Regions from separate parts of the Paraburkholderia sp. GAS38 genome, predicted to be linked through region 1. Evidence: predicted binding sites of a transcription regulator. Region 1 holds the regulator's gene; each other region holds the start of a gene.
The links. The regulator HrcA, encoded in region 1, represses chaperone genes, less so after heat shock. The targets are predictions, from matches to a motif close to TTAGCACTCNNNNNNNNNGAGTGCTAA.
Positions count from the first base shown of each region.

Region 2: a site for HrcA is predicted at 2,485-2,511, ahead of rpoH (RNA polymerase sigma factor RpoH). Genes of this name have one in related genera too.
Region 3: a site for HrcA is predicted at 2,410-2,436, ahead of groES (co-chaperone GroES). Genes of this name have one in related genera too.
Region 4: a site for HrcA is predicted at 1,839-1,865, ahead of P3T42_RS10930 (co-chaperone GroES). Genes of this name have one in related genera too.

Region 1 covers NZ_JBNDJO010000005.1:316,368-320,568, forward strand. Annotated here, with positions in the region: gene P3T42_RS14830 (hypothetical protein) at 164-337, opposite strand; gene P3T42_RS14835 (RNA-binding S4 domain-containing protein) at 334-741, opposite strand; gene hemH (ferrochelatase) at 793-1,863, opposite strand; gene hrcA (heat-inducible transcriptional repressor HrcA) at 2,082-3,101, opposite strand; gene P3T42_RS14850 (NAD kinase) at 3,272-4,174, shown strand.
Region 2 covers NZ_JBNDJO010000011.1:152,851-157,051, reverse strand. Annotated here, with positions in the region: gene P3T42_RS24425 (cytochrome ubiquinol oxidase subunit I) at 1-938, opposite strand, end outside; gene cydP (cytochrome oxidase putative small subunit CydP) at 928-1,188, opposite strand; gene rpoH (RNA polymerase sigma factor RpoH) at 1,490-2,425, opposite strand; gene P3T42_RS24410 (acyloxyacyl hydrolase) at 2,812-2,943, shown strand; gene P3T42_RS24405 (nuclear transport factor 2 family protein) at 2,988-3,371, shown strand; gene leuA (2-isopropylmalate synthase) at 3,494-4,201, opposite strand, start outside.
Region 3 covers NZ_JBNDJO010000005.1:104,352-108,552, forward strand. Annotated here, with positions in the region: gene cysC (adenylyl-sulfate kinase) at 1-136, shown strand, start outside; gene groL (chaperonin GroEL) at 351-1,994, opposite strand; gene groES (co-chaperone GroES) at 2,047-2,337, opposite strand; gene P3T42_RS13770 (hypothetical protein) at 2,720-3,796, opposite strand; gene P3T42_RS13775 (VOC family protein) at 3,861-4,201, opposite strand, start outside.
Region 4 covers NZ_JBNDJO010000004.1:109,047-113,247, forward strand. Annotated here, with positions in the region: gene P3T42_RS10925 (MFS transporter) at 91-1,602, opposite strand; gene P3T42_RS10930 (co-chaperone GroES) at 1,889-2,179, shown strand; gene groL (chaperonin GroEL) at 2,195-3,835, shown strand; gene P3T42_RS10940 (nitroreductase family protein) at 4,000-4,201, shown strand, end outside.

The DNA.
Region 1 (4,201 bases):
CCTTTTTGCACCGCAGCAGTGCGGGAGAAATGCCTGGTTACAACCATTACTCTGACTTCATGAGAATGAGATTGAGTGGGGTCGAGGACTGACCTAAACTGCAGATGTCCGCCGGAAAAGGCACGTTTACCCTAGCCCGGTATATACCACTTCAATTCACTCACTACGCGCGTTCGTTCAGCACCTTTCGGGGGAGTACCGTGAAACTGACCTTCGCAATATCCGTGGTCGCCTTGGTGCTCATCGCGGGAACCACGACCATCTGCATGTCCGGGGCCGTCAACGACAGCACGACCGAGTATGGCGGCGTGCATGCCACAATGGAACAGCTGTTCAATCCCCACCTGAAAGTTTGTCGATAGTGCGCCGGTCGCGCTTGGTAGGACGCCCGTGCAAGGCGGCCGCCGGTTCGCGATACGTCTTGCGCCGCTCCTGTTCCACCTGCCGCTTTACCTTGCTGTCCTCGGTTTCCGCGTAAAGCGTTTGCGCCACGCTGGCGGGCCCGCGCACATCGCACATGCCCAGCACCTCGACCTGCCAAACGATCCTTTCGATCTCGACTTCAACGAGATCGCCGACCCGCACGTCCTTTGCCGGCTTGACCGTGGCCCCGCCGATACGCACATGGCCTTTATCGACGGCATCCGCCGCCAGCGAGCGCGTCTTGAAGAAGCGTGCAGCCCAAAGCCATTTGTCGATGCGCAGACGCGCACCCGGTTCGGTTGAAATCCTGTAGTTCATCGATCAGTCCGGCGCCCTAAGCGCGTTCCCTAAGCGCGTTGAAACAAGGCCTCACGCCTCCACCACCCCTTGCAGCGAAGCCGCCTGCACCGGCCAGCCCTGCAGATTCTGCGCGACGATCTCACCAAGCGCGGCAATCCACGCCTGCGAGGCGTTCAGGCAAGGAATCCGGTGAAACTCCTTGCCGCCGGCGTGAACGAACTCGTCGCGAACCTCCATGCCGATTTCCTCGATCGTTTCGAGGCAGTCAGCGGTAAAACCCGGACAAAACACGTCGGCCCGACGGACACCCGCGGCGCCCAGTTCCTTGAGCGTCGGCGCGGTGTAGGGCTGCAGCCATTCGGCCTTGCCGAAGCGCGACTGAAACGTAATGCGGCATTCGACCGATGTCAGCTCAAGCGCCTGCATCAGCAGCGCCCCGGTTTGCTGACACTGGTCGTGATACGGATCGCCCAGATCGAGCGTGCGCTTGGGCACACCGTGGAAGCTCAGCACCAGCTTGTCGCCTGCTGCGAAATCCGGACGGCCGTGAGCGTGCCAATACTGGTGCACCTGCGCCGCCAGCGCCGCGATATAGGCCGGATGATCCGCATATTGGCGGACGGTGCGGATTTCCAGCTGGTTGCGCATGCGCCCAAGCGCCGCAAATGCGGCGTCGAAAGCCGTGGCGGTGGTCGACGACGAGTATTGCGGATACATCGGCACGAGCAGCACACGTTCCGCACCGGCCAGCTTGAGCTGGTTCAGCATGTCCGGAATGCCCGGCATGCCATAGCGCATGGCGTAGTCGACGAGCACCGTGTAGTCGTTCGCCTGCAGCAGATGCCGCAACCCTTCCACCTGCTTCTCGGTGAACACGCGCAACGGCGAGCCTTCCGGCGTCCACACCGCGGCATACTTGCGCGCCGACGAGCGCCCGCGAAACGGCAGGATCAGGAGCCGCAAGATGACCTGCCAGACGGCGGCGGGAATCTCGACCACCCGTGGGTCCGACAAAAACTGCGCGAGGTAGCGCCGCACGGCCTTCGGCGTTGGAGCGTCGGGCGTGCCCAGATTGATCAGCAACACCGCAACACGATGGGCTGTGGCGGGCTGAGATGGCCGCTCGAGGTCGAAACGCATAGGCAACAGGGCTAACCGCTTAAGGCGGGAAATCGATTCAGGTGAAACTCATTATAGCGGCGCGATCCGCCGCCGATACCTGGCCATTCGGCCAATTGGCAAGCTCCGCGCCGCCAGGCATCATTACCGGCATGACGTTGCGGACGTTGACCGGCGGTCGGTTGCAGGCAGTGGCAGTCGCAATGGCATCGGCCGCCGCGCCTGGCGACAGGCGGTTGCTATTGCTGGCTCAGCGTCAACGAAAGCAGACGCGCCGTAATGTCGACGATCGGGATCACGCGGTTATAGGCCATCCGCGTCGGTCCGATCACGCCGAGCGTGCCGACGATCTTGCCGTTCACTTCATACGGTGCGGTCACCACGCTCATTTCTTCGATCGGCACGAGATTCGACTCGCCGCCAATGAAAATCTGCACGCCCTGGGCGTGACTCGACACGTCGAGTAACTGAAGGAGGCTGGTCTTTTGGTCGAATACATCAAACAGCTTGCGCAGCCGCGCCATGTCGGAAGACAGGTCGGCCACTTCGAGCAGATTGCGCTCGCCGGAAATCAATACGGTCTCGCCGGTGTCGGCTTCGTCGGTGCTGGCGGTGACGGCCGCGTGCATCAGCGTAGTCATGTCGCCGCGCAGTTCGTCGATCTCTTCGCGCAGGCGTCGGCGCACCTCGTCGAAGGACAGGCCGGCGAAGTGTGCGTTGATGTAATTGGAGGCTTCCACCAGTTGCGACGGCGAAAAGTCGCGCTGCGTCGCCATGATGCGGTTCTGCACGTCGCCCTCGGGCGTGACGATGATCAGCAGAATGCGCTTGTCCGACAGGCGCATGAACTCGATCTGCTTGAACACATGGCTGCGCCGCGGCGTCAGCACCACGCCGGCAAACTGCGACAGGCTGGACAGCACGCTGGCCGCCGCCGCCACGATCTTCTGCGGCTCGCCCGCCTGCAAGGTGGTCTTGACGGTACGGGTGACGGCTTCTTCGTCCGCGGCGGACTCGACCGTGAGCATGGTGTCGACGAAAAGGCGGTAGCCACGCGGCGTCGGAATGCGGCCCGCCGAAGTATGCGGACTGATTACGAGCCCCAGCTCCTCCAGATCGGACATCACGTTGCGGATGGTCGCCGGGCTCAGTTCGAGGCCGGAATAGCGGGACAATGTGCGCGAGCCGACCGGCTGACCCTCGGCGATATAGCGCTCGATCAGCGTTTTGAGGAGGGTTTGTGCGCGAGGATCTAGCATGACGGAAAATTTTAGCTTAATGACGCAACAACCGCGAGCGCTAACAATACCACTCGGTTCCGCGCGGGTCTCCCCGCGGACCTGGCAGGTAAGGCAGCGCCCCGCCCAGGCCGGGCGCCCGTGTGGCCCGGACGGTTCTTTTCAGTCCCCACCTATGGTGTAATGCCGGCATGCAAGTTACCAGCCAGTTCAAGACCGTTGCGCTAGTCGGGCGCAACAATACGCCAGGCATCGGCGAGCCTCTGACCGCGCTCGCCTCGTGCATCGCCAGGCGCGGCTTCGACGTGGTGTTCGAAGCGGACACCGCCGCGGAGATCGGCATCACCGATTACCCGGCCCTGCGCCCCGCGGAGATCGGCGCGCGCGCCGACGTCGCCGTGGTGCTCGGCGGCGACGGCACGATGCTCGGCATCGGCCGCCAGCTCGCGCCGTACCGCACGCCGCTGATCGGCATCAACCATGGGCGCGTCGGCTTTATCACCGACATCCCGATTTCCGACATGCAGGAAATCGTCCCGCTGATGCTCAGCGGCCACTTCGAGCGCGAAGAGCGCACCCTGCTCGAGGCGCGCATCATGCGCGACGGCAGCCCGATCTACCACGCGCTGGCGTTCAACGACGTGGTGGTGAACCGCAGCGGCTTCTCGGGGATGGCGGAACTGCACGTTTCGGTCGACGGCCGCTTCATGTACAACCAGCGCTCGGACGGGCTGATCGTCGCCACGCCGACCGGCTCGACGGCCTATGCGCTGTCCTCGTCGGGGCCGATCCTGCATCCGCAGTTGCAAGGCATCGTGCTGGTGCCGATCGCGCCGCACGCGCTGTCGAACCGGCCTATCGTGCTGCCGGACGACTCCAAGGTCAGCATCCAGATCGTGGCGGGGCGGGACGTGAACGTCAATTTCGACATGCAGTCGTTCACCGCGCTCGAACACAACGACACCATCGAAGTTCGCCGCTCGCGCCACACCGTGCCGCTGCTGCATCCGGTCGGCCATAGCTATTACGCGACGCTGCGCAAGAAACTTCACTGGAACGAATACCCGTCGCACGAAGACGACATCAAGCCCTGAGCGGATCGCCCCAGCCGGTAACCCACG
Region 2 (4,201 bases), on a different contig from region 1:
ATCAGATCCTTCAGGCCGAGCACCGGTTCATCGAGCGAACGCGTCGCGATAATGCCGAGTGCGTACGGAATCCGGATCGCGTAGTCGGTCCGCTCTTCCTTCTGGTTCGGAATGCCGAAGATCGTGAACGGCGCCGGTGCCGGCGCGGTTTCCCATTCCGATTCGATGGCGGCGAGTTTGACCTGCTGGACTTCGCCGGTGCGGTAGCCCGATTCGTCGCCGAGCACGATCACACAGACCGTCGACGCCAGGCCGAAACCCGCCGCAATCGCAAACGAGCGCAGCGCGAATTCGGTGTCGCGGCGCTTGAGCAGATACCACGACGAGATGCCGAGCACGAACATCGACGCGGTCACATAACCGGCCGACACCGTATGCACGAACTTCACCTGCGCCACTGGGTTGAACAGCACGGCGAAGATGCTCGACAGCTCCATGCGCATGGTTTCGTAGTTGAACTCGGCGCCGACCGGATTGTTCATCCAGCCGTTCGCGACCAGAATCCACAGCGCCGACAGGTTCGAGCCCAGCGCCACGAGGAAGGTGACGATCAGATGCTGCACTCGCGACAGACGGTTCCAGCCGAAGAAGAACAGGCCGACGAAAGTCGATTCGAGGAAGAAAGCCATCAGCCCTTCGACGGCGAGCGGCACGCCGAAGATGTCGCCCACGTAATGCGAGTAATACGACCAGTTGGTGCCGAACTGGAACTCGAGCGTGAGGCCGGTCGTGACGCCCATGGCGAAGTTGATGCCGAACAGCTTGCCCCAGAACTGCGTCATGTCCTTGTAGATCTGCTTGCCGGTCATCACGTAGACGGCTTCCATGATGACGAGCAGCCACGACAGTCCAAGCGTCAGGGGGACGAACAGAAAGTGATAAAGCGCCGTCACGGCGAACTGGAGGCGCGAAAGATCGACGACTTCGCTAACGGGCATGTTGATCACCTTGAGACGGATGCGGGGCAGGCGCTGAAAGCAGGGCTTGCGCAACGAGTGCGGGCGGCATGGACATGTTGTCCGCCAGAGGATGATTGAAGAAGGCGTACTTCAGGACCATCAGGAGTGCAAATTTGATGGCGAGCACGATGGCGATATCTCGCCCAAAGGTGGGGCCGCGCGCCCAGTTGGCGATTCGCGCGCGCAGGGTGGCGCGAGGCGGATTCCTGTCGTGTAGCGTTATGGTCATGATCGGTCGATGGACGACTTCACACCGGTTTGCCCGGTCGGATTCAAACCGCGCAGGTGACCTGGGCGGCTTGGCGAGTACATAACGATATTAAGATAGGGGCTGGCAGCGAGGAAGTTCGCGACCGTGGCATTGGGTCGCGGAAGGGTGCCGTCCATCTCAGTAATACAAGCAAGCTTGCGATACGTCAAGGAAACGGGGTGCGATTTCCACGGGAGCAAGAAAAAGCCCTGCCGTCTTACGAAGGCAGGGCTAGTGTCTGACAGGGCACCGGAGGGTGCCGTGTGCGCCGTGTTGGGCGTTAAGCGTACTCGTTCAATGCGCTGCGCATTTTCTTCATGGCGCTGGCTTCGATCTGGCGAATCCGCTCGGCCGACACGCCGAATTCGTCGGCGAGATCATGCAGCGTGGAACCGCCCGAGCCGTCGTCTTCGACGTGCAGCCAGCGCGCTTCGATGATGCGGCGGCTGCGTGCATCCAACGATTCCAGCGCGCTGGCGATACCGTCGCTCTGCAGCTTGTCGCGCTGACGCGCGGCGAGCACAGCCGTCGGTTCGCTATGCGAATCGGCCAGATAGGCGATGGGCGCGTACGATTCCTCACCGTCCTCGACCTGGCCTTCCAGTGCGATGTCGCCGCCGGACAGCCGCGTTTCCATCTCGGCCACTTCCTCGCGCTTGACGTTCAGTTCCTTGGCGAGACCTTCGATCTCGTCCGGCGTGAACGCGCCCAAGCCCTGCTTGTGGCTGCGCAGGTTGAAGAACAGCTTGCGCTGCGCCTTGGTGGTGGCGACCTTCACCATGCGCCAGTTGCGCAGGATGTATTCGTGAATCTCAGCCTTGATCCAGTGCATGGCATACGACACGAGACGTACGTTCTGCTCCGGGTCGAAGCGCTTCACGGCCTTCATCAGGCCGATATTGCCTTCCTGGATCAGGTCGGCATGCGGCAGGCCGTAGCCCAGATAGTTACGCGCGATCGAAACCACCAGCCGCAGGTGCGACAGGACAAGGCGGCGCGCAGACTCCAGATTGGCCTGGTCGCGGAATTCAGTGGCGAACTGGCGTTCTTCCGCCGGCGTCAGCATCGGAATCCGGTTCACGGCCTGGATGTAGGCGTCGATATTGCCCAGTTGACCGGGCAGCAGCGAAGAATGCGAGAGCGCCAGTGCACCTGCCGAAGCGGCCTTAGCCGACGACGGGCTTAGAGTACTCGGAAGGGTCATTGCGTTGCTCACGTAGAAAACTCCTTGGAATCAGCAAATTGCTCAGTCGAACTTCGACTCCAGCGTGGATGTTAGCACTCTGAATTACCGAGTGCTAATACTTAGAGTGCGTGGGGGTATCCCGGTTCCCGCATGGCTATCGAAATTTGATTTTCAATAGCATCATACGCCTTCTGCAACTTCCCGGGGATGAGCGTAGGATTTGCTGTGGATACGCATCTGTCTGTGCGGAATCACCGGTTTTTTGAGGTTTGGGGCAGCAATCCGGCGGTTTCAGGCTTTCTTCTTATGATTTATTGCTCTTGTGGCCCCCAATATATAGAGGGTTTACTCGGTGTCTGGCGGGGGCGAACCGCACCGGGAAGGGCGGATTCCGGCCTGGGGCGGGGCCGAATTCGATCGGATGGCTGCCCGGCAGCCGTCCAGCGCACCTGGCGAGCTACCGGATTCAGCACCTGGCGAACAGCGGTATCAAAGAGCCGAATCCTGGTATAAATTTCAGCCAGCTATATTTGCAACGTAACTTCTGACGACCGTGGCCACTGTCGGCCCGTCGAGGCAAAGGGGCTGAGCAATGGCCGAAAAGGTGATCGAAGCGATTCGTGGACTCGAGCGCGACCGTTTTCGCGCGATGGTCGACGGTAACGGGCCGTTGCTCGACACGCTGCTCTCCGACAACGTGAGCTATATCCATACGAATGGCAAACGCGAAACGAAGCAGCAGTTCATCGACGGGATCACGGCCGGGCGCCGCCGCTACCGGCAGATCGAGATCCAGTCGCAGGATGTGCTGCCGGCCGGCCGCGAGACCTTTATCGTGACCGGCCGCGCGCTGATCGAGATGGAGGCGAACAACGGCGCGTTGCTGTTTCCGATTGCCTATACCGCGATCCACGCTCAGGTGGACGGGCATTGGCGGCTGGTGGCATGGCAGGCGACGCGTTGCGCGATCGAGTGAGGCCGGTGGGCTTCTTTCGTCAGGCCGCTTTTTGAGCGGCCCGCGCACGGAGGCGGCAGATCGTGCCGCGCCCGCTCAAGCTTTCGCCTGCCTTTGCATGCCTGCTGGCCGACACGTGGACCTCAGGCTGCGGCTCGACGGTCAGGCTCTTGCCACACGGCCCGATTCGCCCCGCAGGCCCGGTTGACCGCGCTGACAACCGCGTCCACGACTGCGGCTACATCCTCCGGGCTGACCCCAACGCCGTAACGGACTCCCTGTTCACCGACGCGGCAGCCCACGAACACGGCCGTGCGGCCGTCTGCTGTACGCGTGCTTTCCACCGAGGTGAGTTCGACAGGCTGCTCTGAGGCGGTCGCGAGCGCGGCGGTAACACGCTGGGCGTGTTGCTCAACCGCTTCGTATTGCCCCTGCCCCTGCCCCTGCGTGCCGCGCGCAGGTTTCGCCGCAGCCACGCTGAAGTCGCGGTTCTCCCACCGGACCGTCGACGCATTGACGCGCCGCGCCGGCCCGGCAACCTCGAAGTATTCCCGCGCGAACAACGCGCAGATCGCCTCGCCGCTTATCTCGGCGCCGCTGTGATCCGCGGCCGCCTGCACGGCCTGGCTGAACTCGATTTGCACGCGGCGCGACGGCGTGAAGCCCATACCGCGCTCGAGCAGATAGGTCGAGCCGCCCTTGCCCGACTGGCTGTTGACGCGGATCACGGCATCATAGCTGCGTCCTACATCGGCCGGGTCGACCGGCAGGTACGGCACCTCCCAGACGGCTTCCGGCGCCTGCTGCGCGAAGCCCTTGCGGATGGCGTCCTGATGCGAGCCGGAGAACGC
Region 3 (4,201 bases), 210 kb from region 1:
GTTTACCGGTGTGTCGGCGCCCTACGAGCCGCCCGCGAACCCGGATCTGTGCGTGGATACGGCGCGTCAGAGCAAAGAGGCGAGCGTGTCGGGGATCTTCGATTACCTGCACGAGACGTATCTCATGAAGCCCTGAGTGCGAATCGCGACGCGGGCGTGCCTTGAGCCAGCTGCCCGCTCTCGATTGAAGCAACTCACGTTGAAGCAACCCATGCGCCGAGCCAAGCCGGCGCCGGAAAAGAAAAAACCCGCATCGCTGCGGGTTTTTTCTTTCGGGAAGCACGCCTTGCGGCGCGCTTCCCCATGCGTTTCGAACAGGCCTCCTCTCGCGAGAAAGGCCCGAAGCGAAATTACATGTCCATGCCCATGCCGCCCATGCCGCCCGGCATTCCGCCGCCGCCCATCGGAGCATCTTCCTTCGGCAGTTCGCAAACCGCTGCGTCGGTCGTCAGCAGGAGACCTGCCACCGATGCTGCGTTTTGCAGTGCCGTACGCGTGACCTTCGTCGGGTCCACGACACCTGCGTCAACCAGGTCGACGTACTCGCCCGTTGCTGCGTTGTAGCCGTAGTTGCCCGTACCGGCTGCAACTGCTGCCACCACGACGCTGGCTTCTTCGCCGCCGTTCGTGACGATCTGGCGCAGCGGTTCTTCCATGGCGCGCAGAACGATCTTGATACCTGCATCTTGATCGGCGTTAGCGCCCTTCAGACCGGCGATTGCCGTGCGAGCGCGGATCAGTGCAACACCGCCGCCAGCCACGATGCCTTCTTCCACAGCTGCGCGCGTTGCGTGCAGTGCGTCTTCGACACGTGCCTTCTTTTCCTTCATTTCGACTTCGGTCGCAGCGCCGACCTTGATCACTGCCACACCGCCGGCCAGCTTGGCCACGCGCTCTTGCAGCTTTTCACGGTCGTAGTCCGACGTTGCTTCTTCGATTTGCGTGCGAACTTGCTTCACACGTGCTTCGATGTTCGCGCCTTCGCCAGCGCCGTCGATGATCGTCGTGTTTTCCTTGCCCACTTCGATACGCTTCGCTTGGCCCAGTTCGGCCAGCGTTGCCTTTTCGAGCGTCAGGCCGGTTTCTTCAGCGATAACTTGACCGCCGGTCAGGATCGCGATGTCTTCCAGCATGGCCTTACGACGATCGCCGAAGCCCGGAGCCTTGACAGCCACCGTCTTCAGGATGCCGCGGATGTTGTTCACCACCAGCGTTGCCAGTGCTTCGCCTTCGACGTCTTCTGCGATGATCAGCAGCGGACGGCCAGCCTTGGCGACTTGTTCCAGAACCGGGAGGAGGTCACGAATGTTCGACACCTTCTTGTCGTGCAGCAGCACGAACGGGTTGTCGAGCACAGCAACTTGCTTGTCCGGGTTGTTGATGAAGTACGGCGACAGGTAGCCGCGGTCGAACTGCATGCCTTCGACGACGTCCAGTTCGTCTTGCAGCGACTTGCCGTCTTCAACCGTGATGACGCCTTCCTTGCCAACCTTGTCCATCGCTTCAGCGATACGGTCGCCGATCGACGAGTCGCTGTTTGCCGAGATCGAACCGACTTGAGCGATTTCCTTGTTGGTCGTGCACGGCTTGCTGATCTTGCGCAGTTCTTCGATTGCTGCGAACACAGCCTTGTCGATACCGCGCTTCAGGTCCATCGGGTTCATGCCCGATGCGACGTACTTCATGCCTTCGCGAACGATGGACTGAGCCAGAACCGTAGCGGTCGTGGTGCCGTCACCTGCGTTGTCGCTGGTCTTGGAAGCGACTTCCTTGACCATTTGTGCGCCCATGTTCTGGAGCTTGTCTTTCAGTTCGATCTCTTTCGCGACCGACACACCGTCCTTGGTGACCGTCGGGCCGCCGAAGCTGCGTTCCAGGACAACGTTGCGACCCTTCGGGCCCAGCGTGACCTTCACAGCGTTCGCGAGGATGTTCACGCCTTCGACCATCTTGGCACGAGCGGAATCACCGAATACGACGTCTTTAGCTGCCATCTTCTAACTCCTTGAATTCTTGGGATATAACCGGGTAAGTAGCGCTTTGCGCTTACTTCTGCACCACGGCCATGATGTCTTCTTCGCGCATCACGAGCAGTTCGCTGCCGTCGACCTTGACGGTCTGGCCTGCGTACTTGCCGAACAGGACGCGGTCACCGACCTTCACGTCGAGCGCGATTTGTGCGCCCTTGTCGTCACGCTTGCCCGGGCCGACTGCCAGAATTTCGCCTTGATCCGGCTTTTCCGCTGCGGCTTCGGGGATCACGATGCCCGACGCAGTCTTGGTTTCTTGATCCAGACGTTTGACGATCACGCGATCATGCAAAGGACGAAGGTTCATACATACTCCTCTCTTGATTGAGACTGAAGAACGCTGAGAAAACCCGGCTGGCTGAGCCAACCGGCGATGTTGTTAGCACTCTCGTGCAGCGAGTGCTAATTATATGGACGGGTGGTGACAAATTCAAGAAGGAAGGGGGGAGGAAATTTTTACCCTAGGGTAAACCCAGGCGAACTTGTCGAGATTCACTCCGGCGCGTCGGGTGCTTCCGCATTGGGCGGAAGAATTTTGGTGGGCTCAAGTACAGACACGCTTGCGTCCTCGCCATATTCCGCCTGGTACGTCGTCTTGAACGTCTGCTCCTGCTTCTTCCCGGCGGTACCGTATTTGCACCTGCTTCGCCGACGTGGGGCCGGGGCACACCAGGGCGAATTCGTCACCGTCAATGCGCATCGCCCCCCGGAACCAACGACGCACTCCCCTGCGCCGCACCGCATTGATGGCAATGCGGGAAAAAGAAGAAATTGCGCCCACCGCATCCACACAGATTGAACAGCCTCAATCCGCAATGCACGCAGAACGTGGAGTCGTCGCCACCGAGGTTCCATTGTTTGTCGCACGACGGGCAGCGTTTCTTTTCGAGTGAACGAACGGCCTTCTCGTAGCCGATCGTGCGTGCGCGCTCTCCCTGGTCCTGCTGCAATTCCAGTTGCTTGCGCTCGGCATAGCGCTGAAACGCTTTCAGCATATAGAGGCCGGCAAACACCGTGAGCGCGATGCCGACCAGCACCCTCACATAGCCGCCGAAATTCGGCAGATACGGGACCAGTTCGATAAAAAACGCGCTCAACGCAAACAGACCGAAGCCATACACGAAAGGCCAGTAACGAACCTTGCGGTAGCGAATGAACAGCCAGATCGCGATCAGCAGAATGGGCAAGGTCAGCGCGAGGCGCAGGCCAAACACCTGCAACTCATAGTGCCGGGTCGCCTCGTCGAAGCGCTGTTCGGCTGCTGCATCCTCGCTGGCGATTTGCACGTCCAGCTGACTCTGCTGCGCGACGAGTGCCCGTTGCTGGTCGCCGATCGCGTCGATCTGATGCTGCCAGTCGATCGTCACGGCCTGCAGCGAGTCCAGCTTGCGGGTTCTCGCGAGCAGGTCAGGGTCCCGTGTGCTGTCGCCCGTCACTGAGCGCGTGGCCAGCCAGTTGCGGAAACTCTCCTTCTCGTCCGCGTACTGCTTCGCGGCGCGTCCGCGCGCCACCTCCAGGGTTTCAGCCTTTTCATCGAGCGTGTCGCGCTGCGCCTGCAGGTCGCGTCGTGCTGCATCCAGCCGCGCCTTCGCCGGTGCATCCGCGAATTGCTCCATGACGGGCGGCCCGCCATGGGGTGCAAACTCCATGTCGCGGATCACGAGGCTGCCGAGCATGTTCAGAAACACGGCGAAGACGATGGCGATCGCCCATGATGCAAGTCGTAAGAGCCGCGCGGGACCGGTCAAACCGTCGCTGGAGGTCATCATTGTTTTTAGCCTCGGTGGAATGGTAGAGCTCAACGACGAGTTGCTTCGCTGACGCTACGTCTTATGTTTTGACCGCCGCAGCGCGCTCTATCATAGCGATATCGATCTTCTTCATGGTCATCATCGCGTCCATCGCACGCCCTCCGGCATCGCGATCGGACCCGCTGACGAGCTCAAGCAGCCGCCTGGGCGTGATCTGCCAGGAAAAGCCCCAGCGGTCCTTGCACCAGCCGCAAGGCGCCTCCTCCCCGCCGTTGCCGACAATGGCGTTCCAATATCGGTCAGTCTCTTCCTGGCTATCCGTCAGGACGATGAAACTGACCGCCTCATTCGCCTTGAAGGCGGGGCCACCGTTGAGCCCCAGGTAGCGCCGGCCCAGCACAGTGAACTCGATCGTCAGCT
Region 4 (4,201 bases), on a different contig from region 1:
GCTAGCTGCCAATGCAGCGCGCCTGGAAGCCAGCGACCTGCGTCGACGCCGGGTGCCGTCCTCGCGCCAGGCCACACCAGGTCGGGTCAGTTATGCGTTGACCGCGTTAACCGAACGCCCGCCCACCGCGAGCGGATCGAGATAATCCTCCGCGTCGATGTCGTACCCCGACGGCTCCCAGCGGATAGCCAGCAACACCAGCAGCGAAGTCAGCGGCGCCACCGCGATCACCCAGAACACATTCGTCCCGAGCGCGGCCGAGAGAACCGGAAACAGAAACAGCGACACCGTCGACGCCGAGCGCACCAGCGTCTGGTTGAACCCCACACCAATGCCGCGAATCGAGGTCGGATAGCTGAGCGACGCGTAAGTCATCGAATGCGAGCCTGGCCCGAAGCCCTGTCCGAACAGATAGCCGCCCAGCAGCAGGATAGCCAGCACGACCAGTACGCCGCTGCCCGGCTTGCCGATCAACGCGAGCCCGATCAGCGACGCGAACTGCAGCGAGTGCCCCAGCACCGTCATCTTCCAGGCTCCGACCGTCGGCGCGGTGCGCACGCCGATCAATCCGCCCACAAAAGCAAAGGCCAGATTCAGCGTCAGCGCGGCGATGATCGTCGTCAGCGGCCCTTGATGAAAGAAGCTGGTGATGATCACCGGCAAGCCGAAGATGATCGCGTTGTAGCCGAACGAGGACGCCGCTCCAATGGTCGCGGCGAGAATCGTGCGGCTGCGGTAGGTGCGGTTAAACAGCACGCCATAGTTGCGCCACGACGCGGCACGCGGCGCCTTGACCGGCTCGCTGCTGCGTTCGACCACCGCATCCACCCCATACGAGCGCTTGAGAATGCGCGCGGCTTCGTCCAGATCGCCCTGGTTCGCTGCCCACACCGGCGACTCGCTGATATAGCGGCTGCGCACCAGAATGATCGCGATGGCGGGCACCGCGCCGAACGCAAGCGTCAAACGCCACAGCCAGCCCAGATGATGCTCGGGCAGGATCGCATACAGGCCGAGGATCAGCAGATAGCAGGTACTGGTGGCCGCATACCACGCGGGGCACCACGCGGCCACGCTGGCCGCCTTGTTGCCCTTGCCCGCCACCCGTGAGAACTCCGCCAGAAACGCCATCGCCACCGGCAGATCGAGGCCCACCCCGAAGCCCATCAGAAAGCGCGCTCCGCCGAGCACCCACGCATTCGGCGCAAGACCGGCCGCGATAGCCGCGACCACGAAGAACAGCATGTCGGCCATAAACACGCGGTAGCGTCCAATCCGGTCGGTCAGATAGCCGCCGAACAGCGCGCCGAGAATCGCGCCAAACGTGATCGCAGACGAAACGAAGCCCACCTGTACCGGCGAAAGCGAAAACTGCCGCGCGATGTCCTTGATGCCGTAAGCGAGTGAAGTCAGATCGTAGGCATCCAGAAAGACCCCGCCGAGCGCAATCGCAATCACGATGCGTGCGTTACTGCCTTTCGCAGCGCCCGCGTTGACGATACGCGAGACGTCCTGCGCGGAACGGATCACAGCGGGACGGCCGGCGCCTGCCGTTTGTGCCGGCGTGTCGACGGTCGTCGACGGAAAAGCAACGGTGGACATGATGTCGGATTTCGCACGAGTAGCTGAAGCGTTGCATATTAGCCATGCACACCGCATCGGCAAAACGACGAATTCATATATGCAAATCTGCGCTTGCGCGGCACTCCCTACTGGTCTCTGCTTCAGGGCATGCCGATTTTGCAGCATGCCCCATAACCTAAACAGCGAAATGCGGATAAGCATTTGAGGATTCGTTATTGGAGCCGCCTCGTGCCCATTCTTATACTCAATCACGGTCAGCACTCGCCAGCGAAGAGTGCCAAATCTCCACTGCAGGAATGTCTAAATGAGCCTACGTCCTTTGCATGATCGCGTCATCGTCAAGCGTCTCGATCAGGAGACCAAAACCGCCTCGGGCATCGTGATTCCCGAGAGCGCCGCCGAAAAACCCGACCAGGGTGAAGTGCTCGCCGTCGGTCCCGGCAAGCGCGATAGCGACGGCAAGCGCATCGAACCCGATCTGAAGGTCGGCGAACGCGTGTTGTTCGGCAAGTACTCGGGCCAGCAGGTCAAGGTCGACGGCGCCGACCTGCTCGTGCTGCGCGAAGAAGACATCGTCGCCGTAGTCCACCAATAAACGGAGCTTCACAAGATGGCAGCCAAAGAAATCGTCTTTAGCGACAACGCGCGTTCGAAACTGGTCGAAGGCGTGAATCTGCTCGCGAATGCAGTCAAGGTCACGCTCGGTCCGAAGGGCCGCAACGTGGTGCTGGAGCGCAGCTTCGGTTCACCGGTGGTGACCAAGGACGGCGTGTCGGTCGCCAAGGAAATCGAGCTGGCCGACAAGCTGCAGAATATCGGCGCGCAACTGGTAAAGGAAGTTGCCTCGCGTACCAGCGACGCCGCCGGCGACGGCACCACCACCGCCACCGTGCTGGCGCAGGCTATCGTGCGTGAAGGCCAGAAGTATGTGGCGGCCGGCCTCAATCCGCTGGATCTGAAGCGCGGCATCGACAAGGCGGTGATCGCCGCCATCGACGAGCTGAAGAAGATCAGCAAGCCGACCACCACCAGCAAGGAAATCGCTCAGGTGGCGACGATTTCGGCTAACGGCGAGGAATCGATCGGCCAGCGGATTGCCGAAGCTATCGACCGCGTCGGCAAGGAAGGCGTGATTACCGTCGAAGACGGCAAGTCGCTCGAGGATGAACTCGAAGTGGTCGAAGGTCTGCAGTTCGATCGCGGCTACCTGTCGCCGTATTTCATCAACAACCCGGACAAGCAGGTCGCCGTTCTCGACAACCCGTTCATCCTGTTGCACGACAAGAAGGTGTCGAACATTCGCGATCTGCTGCCGGTACTCGAACAGGTCGCCAAAGCAGGCCGCCCACTGCTGATCATCGCCGAGGACGTCGAAGGCGAAGCGCTGGCGACGCTGGTGGTGAACAACATCCGCGGCATTCTGAAGACGGTCGCGGTCAAGGCTCCGGGCTTCGGCGATCGTCGTAAGGCCATGCTGGAAGACATCGCGATCCTGACCGGCGGCCAGGTCATTGCCGAAGAAACCGGCCTCACGCTCGAAAAGGCTACGCTCGCTGAGCTGGGCCAGGCCAAGCGCATCGAAGTGGGCAAGGAAAACACCACCGTGATCGACGGCGGCGGCGACCCGAAGACTATCGAAGCGCGCGTGAAGCAGATTCGCGTGCAGATCGAAGAAGCCACTTCCGACTACGACCGCGAGAAGCTCCAGGAACGCGTCGCCAAGCTGGCCGGCGGCGTGGCCGTGATCAAGGTGGGCGGCGCCACCGAAGTCGAAGTCAAGGAGAAGAAGGACCGCGTCGACGACGCCTTGCATGCGACCCGCGCCGCGGTGGAAGAAGGCATTGTGCCGGGCGGCGGCGTGGCGCTGATTCGCGTGCGCAACGCGATCATCGATCTGAAAGGCAGCAATGCGGATCAGGACGCCGGCGTGAAGATCGTGCTGCGTGCACTTGAAGAGCCGCTGCGCCAGATCGTGTCGAATGCCGGCGAGGAAGCCAGCGTGGTGGTGGCGAAGGTCTCGCAGGGCACCGGTAATTTCGGCTACAACGCCCAGACCGGCGAATACGGCGACCTCGTGGAATCGGGCGTGCTCGATCCGACCAAGGTCACGCGCACCGCGCTGCAGAACGCGGCTTCGATTGCCGGCCTGCTGCTGACGACCGATGCGACTGTCTACGAAGCGCCGAAGGATGCCGCGCCGTCGGCACCTGCGGGCGGTCCGGGCGCGGGCGGCCCGGGCTTCGATTTCTAAGGCGGCCATGTTTGTACGTCGTTGATCCGGCGGCGCTTTAACGACGATCATGCCCGCCTCGCGCGGGCATGATCGCATCGATCCGCGCCAAATCGTCTATAACGTACTAGCATTTCACCAATCTGGCCCGCGTGGCCAGCTTTCGTTTCTTTCTGGATAGAGCCATGACCACATCGAACTCCCGTGCTGCGGATCATCCGATCGACGTTCAGTTTCTCGACCGCTGGTCGCCCCGTGCCTTCACGCAAGAGACCATTCCAGAGTCGACGCTGCTGACGTTCTTCGAAGCGGCGCGCTGGGCGCCCTCCTCCTATAACTCGCAACCGTGGCGCTTCGCTTACGCCCGCCGCGACACGGAGCATTGGA